3 regions of the Chryseobacterium sp. GW821-FHT04C04 genome follow, and region 3 is predicted to be linked to each of the others. Evidence: riboswitches for the same ligand, from Rfam matches in the RefSeq annotation. Region 3 holds a riboswitch; each other region holds the start of a gene.
The links. Region 3 has a riboswitch for cobalamin ahead of AC07UM_RS10595 (TonB-dependent receptor plug domain-containing protein). Riboswitches for the same ligand answer to the same signal wherever they lie in the genome.

Region 1: it holds a riboswitch for cobalamin, as region 3 does, so the genes downstream of both, AC07UM_RS18845 (acyl-CoA thioesterase) here and AC07UM_RS10595 (TonB-dependent receptor plug domain-containing protein) in region 3, are expected to answer to the same signal.
Region 2: it holds a riboswitch for cobalamin, as region 3 does, so the genes downstream of both, AC07UM_RS04790 (T9SS type A sorting domain-containing protein) here and AC07UM_RS10595 (TonB-dependent receptor plug domain-containing protein) in region 3, are expected to answer to the same signal.

Annotation. Positions count from the first base shown of each region.
Region 1 is NZ_JBWKTO010000005.1:436,584-439,754, forward strand. Features, by position in the region: gene AC07UM_RS18835 (ATP-binding cassette domain-containing protein) at 1-310, shown strand, start outside; gene AC07UM_RS18840 (hypothetical protein) at 341-1,141, shown strand; cobalamin riboswitch at 1,175-1,353, shown strand; gene AC07UM_RS18845 (acyl-CoA thioesterase) at 1,470-1,853, shown strand; gene AC07UM_RS18850 (HD domain-containing protein) at 1,910-2,500, opposite strand; gene AC07UM_RS18855 (XAC2610-related protein) at 2,509-3,171, opposite strand, start outside.
Region 2 is NZ_JBWKTO010000001.1:1,071,710-1,074,880, reverse strand. Features, by position in the region: gene clpP (ATP-dependent Clp endopeptidase proteolytic subunit ClpP) at 1-393, shown strand, start outside; gene AC07UM_RS04790 (T9SS type A sorting domain-containing protein) at 609-1,682, opposite strand; cobalamin riboswitch at 1,782-1,975, opposite strand; gene AC07UM_RS04785 (esterase-like activity of phytase family protein) at 2,211-3,171, shown strand, end outside.
Region 3 is NZ_JBWKTO010000003.1:142,932-146,102, forward strand. Features, by position in the region: gene AC07UM_RS10595 (TonB-dependent receptor plug domain-containing protein) at 1-1,494, opposite strand, end outside; cobalamin riboswitch at 1,604-1,789, opposite strand; gene AC07UM_RS10600 (transporter) at 1,882-2,829, opposite strand; gene AC07UM_RS10605 (cytochrome-c peroxidase) at 2,840-3,171, opposite strand, start outside.

The DNA.
Region 1 (3,171 bases), on a different contig from region 3:
TCATGAAAAGCCTAAAAACCTTTCCAAAGGTGAGCAAAGACTTATTGAAACTTTGATGATCATTCATTCTGAAGCTGATTTTGCTTTACTGGACGAACCATTTCACAGTCTTTCTCCAAAAGTTTGCGAAAAATTAAAGAAAACCATTCGCCAACAATCAAACGATAAAGGTTTTATCATTTCTGACCATAATTATCAGGATGTTCTGGATATTTCAGACTCAATATATCTGCTTTCTGACGGCCATCTGAAACAAATACAAGATTTTAAAGAACTGCAGCGGTATAATTATCTCCCGAAAAGCATTTAATTTATATATTTGGGGGATCAAAAAATTTTCATGATGACTTTCATAAACAAAGCATTCTATGTATCCGCTTTCAGTATTTTTTCTTTAGCCTTTGTAAAAGGACAGAATAAGGTTCCTTTCGGAGTTGTAAAAGCTGAAGAGGGATATGCCAATGTACGGGTTCATAAAGACAATTACCGAAAAATTGTAGACAAGATCCGTATGCGTAAAGGTGATGTATTCGTTTATGTAAAGCCTGCTCCCGGAGAGACAGAATGGATCTGGATCAAATATCCTGAAAAACAGGATGATGACAAACCGTTTGTACGTTATGAAACTCTTGATAAAGAAGGAATGGTCAATAAAGAACGTATTGCTTATATCGATCAGCTTCCGGCGTATACTCCTTCAAAATCTAAAAACGGAAGATCACTTATTTTCACAGACAATTCTGATCCGAAAATTCCTACTGCCCAAAGAAGCAAGGTTGTGATTGATGTTTATCCTTCCAACGCCGGCTACCGTAAAAAGGAAAAAGATGCAGAAGGAAAACTTCTTACCATCGATAAAGTAAAGCCCTGGGGAATTGGAAACGACCTTCCTGAAGGAATGACCGAGATCAAATCGATCAGAGTACAGCAGCCCGGAAGAGGTTCTGTCTTTGTAAGAGAAGCGATCAAAAACATGTTCCAGCCTACCATGGATTTTGAGAATATTGGAGTAACCTCTCTTGACAGCGACAATATTTTCCTATACATGATAAATGGTTCAGGAGAGAACAGATATACCACTCTCTGGACGATCAAGAAAGGTAGAGTAATCAGCCAGATTATTTACCATAATCCGGAATAAATTCATTATTTTTGCACTCGAAAAGTTTTACACTTATTCATCACAGAAATTGGTTCTGCATCACTGCAGATTAAAAGGGAACCGTGTGAAAATCACGGACTGTCGCGCAACTGTAAGTAACTGAAATCTTTATCAAGGATCCACTGTGCGAGGCATGGGAAGGAGATAAAGATGTTACGAGTCAGGAGACCTGCCTTTTTCTTAAACATGTAACTTTCGCGATTTGAAGTTGTATTGATCTGATGGATTGTTTCAGGAATTCTATAAGTTCCTGTCATTGTTCTGTTATTTTAATATCATTTTATTTCGCTTTAATTAATAATGATATATGACTACAGAAGAAAGAATTGAAGCATCCGAAACCAGAATCTTTAAAGCGGTTTTCCCTAACACAACCAATCATTATGATACCCTTTTTGGAGGTACAGCGATGCAGCTGATGGACGAAGTAGCTTTTATTACCGCAACCCGATTTGCAAGAAAAAGAGTGGTAACAGTGAGCAGTGACAAGATCGATTTCAAGAAACCTATTCCTGCCGGAACGATTGTTGAGTTGATCGGAAAAGTGTCATACGTAGGAAAAACCAGTATGAAAGTAAACGTTGAGATCTACACCGAGCAAATGTATTCCTATGAAAGAGAAAAAGCCATTGTAGGTGATTTCACTTTTGTAGCGATAGACGAATTCAAGAAACCAATCCAAATACTATAAATAAAAAGCTTCGGGCGGCCTTTGGCCGCCCGAAGCTTTTTATATTCTTATCAAAGTTATTTTACCACTTTTTCTGTTTCCAGACTTCTATTCAGCAGCAGTTCAAAAGCCTCTCCCATTTCATCTGAAGCTCTTGTGATTGCATTTTCAAGTATATTCCTGATTTGCTTTTCTGTTACTCCGGCTTCTGTCCAGCTCTTTCCTGAAGTATGGGAATTCAAGATAAATGGCATGATTCTATCTATTCCACACGCAAAAACAGCATCCGGTGTTTTCTCTTCTTCAAACTCAAGCCACAAATTAAAGAATTCCGAACGTAAAGGTTCATCCAGAATTCCGAAGATCTTTTGAGCAGATGCTTTCTCTCTTTCAAACTTTCCTACCATTGCTTTTTCATCAAAAATAAAAGTGTCTCCGGCTTCTATTTCCACCAGATCATGAATGGATAGCATTCTTATCACCCTTAACAAATCTATATCGGTACGGTTTTTCGCATATGGATAAAGTATCTGAGCCAGAATGATAATCTGCCAGGAGTGTTCCGCTGTATTTTCTCTTCGGGAATCGTCTGCATTATAATTCCTTCTCTGTACATTTTTCAAAGCATCCACTGCCAGGATAAAATCGATTTCTTTCTGAATTTTCATCTTACTTCTTATTTTCTATTATATTGATCTGCAGGATATACCTTTGTTTTGGTATTCCATTTATTATTGATCTTTTCTTTCGTTATTACTTTTACCCGATCTTCATTGGTTGTATCTTCTTCCTTTTCAAAGACCATATCCAGTCCTTTATTCGGAATTACGACATATTCCATCGTAAAAATTTTGCAGCATCCTGACTTTCCATAGGCGATGAGGCGTTTGCGCTTGGCATCAACATCAAAAATATCAAGGGAATTGGAAGCAAGATCCGTAAGCTCTTTACTCTTCACAAATGCCATTCTGGTACTATTGAACACATATACATCGTATGAAGCAGCGCTATAGTTCCCCATATTTCCGTTCCTTATGGCAATGTCTTCTGTTCCGTCAAAATTAAAATCATCTATAATCACAGAATTTTGCGGCTTCGTTAACTGAATCATTTTCCCCGGGGTCAGCTTCTGGCTTTCTTCTATTTCCAGAACAAGGTCATCGGAAACAAAAGTCTGCACCTTACTGTTTCTGTTATCAAACAGCTCCACAGTCCCCTTCCCACTGCATCGGCTGTCATAACAATTTTCTACCTTGATGATAGCACTATAGTTTTTTGACGCATTTTTTACTTCAAACTGATATTGCCCGAAACATAAAGGACCCAATACAAGAAAAGC
Region 2 (3,171 bases), on a different contig from region 3:
GGTGGTAGCGTATATGCCGGTTTAGGTATTTATGATACGATGCAGATCATCAAGCCGGATGTAGCGACAATCTGTACAGGTATGGCTGCTTCTATGGGAGCTGTATTATTGGTTGCCGGAGAAAAAGGAAAACGTTCTGCGCTTAAGCACTCAAGAGTAATGATCCACCAGCCTTCAGGAGGTGCTCAGGGAGTAGCTTCAGATATGGAGATCAACTTGAGAGAAATGCTGAAATTAAAGCAGGAGCTTTATGAAATCATCGGTCACCACTCAGGACAAACGTATGAGTGGGTAGAGAAATCTTCTGACAGAGATTACTGGATGACTTCTGAAGAAGCTAAAGGTTACGGAATGGTAGATGAGGTTCTACAAAGATCTACAGAGAAAAAATAATTGATTATAAAATCATAAGAAACCGCACCCATCTGGTGCGGTTTTTTGTTTACCACAAAAGTTTTTTCCCGGAAAATTAAAACGCTTACAAATACTGGAGACGTAAAATTCCCCTCTTCAGGAGGAGTGAAAATTCAAATAATTTTTGACGGGGTGGTTTTACGTGTAGTTCTGGACATATCCTTATAAAAAAAGCGCCTTTCAAGGCGCTTTCTCTATTTCTTAACCATTTTATGGATCGTAGTACTTTCAGCAGTTTTAATTTCAACAAAATAAACCCCTGAAGTTAAAGACTGGATCGTAATCTTTGCTTCCTGAGAAGTCATTACCTTCTGTCCTGTGGCAGAATACATATTCACTTCCTTCAGTTTCTCAGCAGTTTCAATCTGAATAAAATCACTTGCAGGATTAGGATAAATACTGAATTTTTTCTTATTCACATCGGACGTTCCCAGTGTTGCATTAGATGCTTCAGTCGGGGTAAATGGTCTTCTCTGTCCAAAACTCAATCCCAACCAGTCGTTGTTGCTCAACTGAATCTGAGAAAGGTTAGTTTTGGTTTGCCAGCTCGACAAGTCTTTTCCTTTATACAACTTCCAGCTATCTGATCCGGAAGCGTTCCCGGTGAATGAATTCAATGATAAATTGGAAATCTGATTATTGACGGATGTAACATTAAAATAGGAAGTCTGTGACTGGATCAGTTGTAAAGCCTGTTCAGCCGTTATACTTCCATTATATTTTATTCCAAAGACAAAAGAATTGGCACTTCCGTTGGCATTATCAGTTCCAAAATCGATTACGATAAGACTTGTATTGCTTCCTGTTCCAATCCAGTTGGTAACCTGAGATGGAGTATACCATGTAGAGCTGTAAGCTGCAACGGGAGTAGAGGGAGGAGTATCGTAATGATCAAGACCATATGCCACTCCATACCATTTTCCGTCAACCAATGGAGTATACCCTACACCATTGTTCCACGTCATGTTTGATGCGCTGGGCCCAGACCATGTTATCCAGCTATCATCAGTAGTGGAGGTGTGATGATTATAATTCAGAATAGAAAGATATCCTGTAGGAATGTCAACCTGCATTTTGGATTCTGCGGCCACAATTGCATTGATAAGATCTTCCATCACTAAATCATTGCTATCAAAACGATATCCCCACGCATAAGAATTGGGAGTATTATCGTCATTAAAATCAGCAATGAAATAGGCCTTTTTAGAACCGGTTCCTACCCAAAATTTGATGTCGTTTTCTGTGAATTGGGCCGACAATAACTGCATACAAAGCAGTAAGAAAAAAAGATAGATTTTTCTCATGATATAATTAAATTAAAGTTTTATTCCCGAAACTTATCTTCAGAGTAAAAATAATTCCTTCTCTGAAGCCCGTATCTTAAGGCAGGTCTCCTGGCTCACATCTTACAGCTTCCTTCCCGGATTTTCAGACCCAGTGGATATTGTTGTGCTATAAGTTTAAACAGTTTACAGTTGCGGGTACAGCCCAAGATTTGAATATTATTCTCACTTGATTCCCTATTAATGAACATTGTTCAGCCTTAAAAAACGCTGCAAATATATCATATAAATAGGTGAGTCCGTTTTGTGAATTATTTTTTTTTAGAGATTCTTAAAAAGCTGATTTTCATATTAATTAATGATTGGGTTGAATGATTAATGTTTTATTTTAAAATTCAATGTTTTTCTGTTTATATTCAATTCATTTTGAGGTTCCATTGTTAAAACACAATTATCATTATATTCAAGATGAGTTTACAATCAATTTATACTTTCGCAGCCATAAAAGTGAATATGAAAAAATTACTATTGTCTGTTGTAGTGCTGGCAGTATTGGCTTCATGTAAAAGTGATGATGATACCACAATGATTAACCAGGATATTAATTATTCCAAACTCCCTCAGGAGTTTCCATTTACCAAATTGGCTACGATAAACGGAGTAGATGTTATCAATGGCGGATTTGGCTCCGGAGCTGCGGCTCACCCTACGAGAAAAGGCGAATTTTATGTCATTACAGACAGGGGACCCAACACGGACTTCCAGAATGGAAAAAAATTCTTAACCCCTAACTTTACTCCTACCATTATGCATTTTAAAATCAATGCTGATGGAAATGTAGAGGTGATCAAATATATTAAGCTTAAAAATCCATCGGGACAGCCTATTACAGGCTTACCAAACCCTGTAGGAATGGGGAGTACAGGAGAAATAGCCTATGATGCATCCGGAAATGTTCTGGGTACGGATACATATGGCCTGGACAGTGAAAGTATTGTTGCTGCGGCTGACGGTACATTTTGGGTTTCTGATGAATATGGTCCGCATATCGTGCATTACAGCGCAGATGGAGTAGAAATGGAAAGAATAAGCCCGATAGGTGTAAATACAGGAACAAGAAAATTACCTGCTGTTTTAGCCAAAAGAAGGGCTAACAGAGGAATGGAAGGACTTGCTATGACCCCGGACGGAAGAACATTGGTTGGAACAATACAGTCGATGATGTATGTGCCCAGCAAAGCATTGGCAACCAATACTAGCTTAACAAGAATTGTCACATTTGATATTATTACAGGGCAGACCAAGCAGTTTTTATACAAACAGGATGGAGGCGCTTCTGACTCGGTTTGTGATATTACGGCATTAAGTAATAATGAATTCTTAGTGATTGAAAGAGATGGAAATTTCGGATCTCAGGGAGGGCTTAAAAAGGTATACAGAATCAACCTGAGCAATGCCAGTGATGTAAACGGAG
Region 3 (3,171 bases):
ATAAAAGCTTTTAAAGAAGTGGTTGTTATAATTCTTCTGATAGGTAAATCCTACATCATATTGATTGGTAAATTCCGGTTTCAGATACGTGTTTCCGATATTGGTATAATACAAATCGTTGAAGGTTGGAAGTCGGAAAATCCTTTTATAGAAAGCTCTAAGAGTAAGCTCCGGAATGATCTCAGGCTGATAGCTCATAAATACGGCAGGTGTCCACTCTCTTGCATCTCCCGGTCTTTTGTTTTTTCTTACTTCTTCAAAGGTAAAGGTTCCTAAAAGGCTTCCCAGAATTTTGAATCTGTTCCACTGATATGTTGTTGCCAATGCTACCAATGTGGTGTAACGTGTAGGATAAGAAAAGTTATCCAGATTGGCATCCAGATTATTGTACTGAAAATCTCCACTCAGACTGACATCCCAATTGGGTGTGATAGAATAGATATTGGATGAGGAAAGATAGAGTTCTCGTTGGATATAGGTGTTATCGTTATAAATAATAGACTGCGAACGAACCGTATCCATGAAATGGGTATAATCGTAAGCAAATTTTGCTTTCAGCTGGGTTTCAAATTTTGGAAACAGCTTTTTTCGAAGATTAGCCTGTACAAAATAATTTTCATCGGAAAGTCTTGCGCCTCTCCCTCCAAAACGACCATTGACAATAGGTGCCGGCATGCCACGGTCTGAAATATAACCATAACCTCTGATGTTCCAGCTTCCGTTATTTAAGGTTCCGTTGAGAGAAGTTTCAAAACGCTTTGCTTTGATATCCGAGTCCTGTCTCTTTGCGATGGTATCATAGGCCTGTTGTCCATCAGGATATTTCTTAGCATACCGGAATCTATAAATTCCGTCACTCTGCATAAATTCTCCACTGAAGCTGGCAGAAACTTTGCCTGAAATCTTCTGCTCTAATCGGAATGATGGATTGAAAAGATCAATGGAAGCACTTTTTGCTCGTATAACCAAATTTGTTTTTCTTGCTCCTTTAAATACAGGAGTTTTAGGCTGTAAATAGATAGATCCCGAAGATCCGAAGTCTTTTGCCGGCTGGAAGATTTCACTTTTCTGCCCGTTATACAATGATATTTCTTCCAGATCATCCAAAGAATATCTTCCCAGATCTACCAGTCCGTTTTGGGCATTTCCCAGTTGAATCCCATCATAGAAAACACCTACATGCTGGCTTCCCATACTCCGGATATTAATGGTTTTCAAACCACCCAAACCACCATAGTCTTTGATCTGAACGCCGGAAAAATACCGCAGAGCATCTGCTACAGAATGACTGTTCAGTCTTTCCAGCTGCTCGCCCTGTAAGGTTTGTGCCGGAAGGATTTCTTTAAAATTCTTTTTGTAAAGATTGATTCCTTTAATGGTCTCTTCCTCCAGACTATCTTTTTTCTTGGTTTGGGAAAACAAAAGTTGAGATGTTATCACCAGTATTGTGAAAACAGCTTTATGAATTGTAGAAGTAGTTAGTTTTGCTGCCATTAGCTCATTTAAGATAATGATGACACTAATGGATATAAGAAAACAACGACAAAGCACAGCTATCACTGCACAGAATCATTGATGTCCTAAGCTTTATTCCACGAAAGCGTCAAACGATTATTTTCTGGCAGGTCTTCTGACTTACTCCATTTTTGAAATCCTTCCCATAAAAAAAACAGTGGATATATTTTTCAAAAATCTTGGTGTGGAGCTTACAGCAGCGGGTCTGTCCCGGATTTTCACCGGATTCCCTTTTAAGAGCTTTTTAGGGCTCACCAAATTTCGGCAAAGATAAAGAATTATTCCTAACCCCCAATTAAAATCATGATTCATAAACAATTAAAGCTCCCGAAGGAGCTTTAACATCATTTTATTAAGGGTTTCACTTTAAATTCCAATATTCAGGAAAATACTGAATCTCGACTTTGCTTCAATATCTCCGCCTGCCAACCGGGTATACATAGGAAGCATGAGTTCAGTTCCCAAACTTAGCTTTTTATAAGAGGCTTCAAATCCTAGTTTCCCATACAAAGCACTTCCTGCAGTATTGGGTAAAGCTTCATCGAATTGTTTATTCTGGGCATACACTTCTCCCTGAACGCCCGTCTTTACAGAAAAAATAGATTTTTCATTTCCCGCAACCTGGTAAAAACCCGTCGCAGCATAGTTCCATTGGTTTCCAAAACGGTAATTTTTCTTATTTTCCGTCTTGATCGTATAGTCTGTATTGACCATTACTGCCACTTTATCTTTCTGAAACTTATAATTCAAAGCGGCCTGATAATCCCAGCTTCCAGTTCCCAGCTGAAAACTCGGATTGACACCGGAAACTCCTTTTTCATCAAATTTCCCCAAAGGAATTTTCACTCCTAAACCTCCGCTCAGATGGTGGAAATTATCTTTAGAGCTCATCAGCTGGTAAATTCCCATCAGATTCAGATCCCCTATTCCATTGATTTTGATATCTCCCTGTAAGGTTTTCTTTTCATGGAAATGGAAGGGCAGACTTGCATATACACTCAGCTTTTTAGTCAATGGAATTTTCCCCCAAAGCTGCAGGGTATTGAAATACTGATCCTGCGTAAGATCTTTTACAAATAAATTTTCTTTGGCTTTGTAATGCTGGGCAAAGTATTTGATTCCGATAAACTGTGGGTTCAATAAAGATTCAAAGCCTGAAGATCCGTTTCCTGCTGCACAGCCGCAAGCATCACAATCATCATCAAAATCGAATCTGCTAAAGGTATCCGGAGCACTATAAGCACTGTCTCTAATGGTATTTGCCTGATACAGATTAAACAGGATCAAACTTAGTATCAATATAATCTTCTTCATTTTTTATAAATTATTCTGCAAATTTTGGATTGGATATAAAACTTTTGTCTGACAGTGTTTTCAGGAATGCAATGATCGACTGTTTTTCCTGACTGTTCATGGTAATTCCTATATGACCGTTCTGTTTCAGCTGTGGATCCAGATTGGCATTATCTTCTACCTGATTCGAATAGAAATTAAGGACCGCATCTAAGGTGTAAAATCTCCCGTCATGCATGTAAGGTGCTGTATATTCTACATTTCTTAAACTCGGAACACGAAATTTCATCCAATCTACCTGATTAAGGGTTACCCTGTACCGTCCTGCATCCTTAAATTCCGTGTTATAATACATTCCTGTAT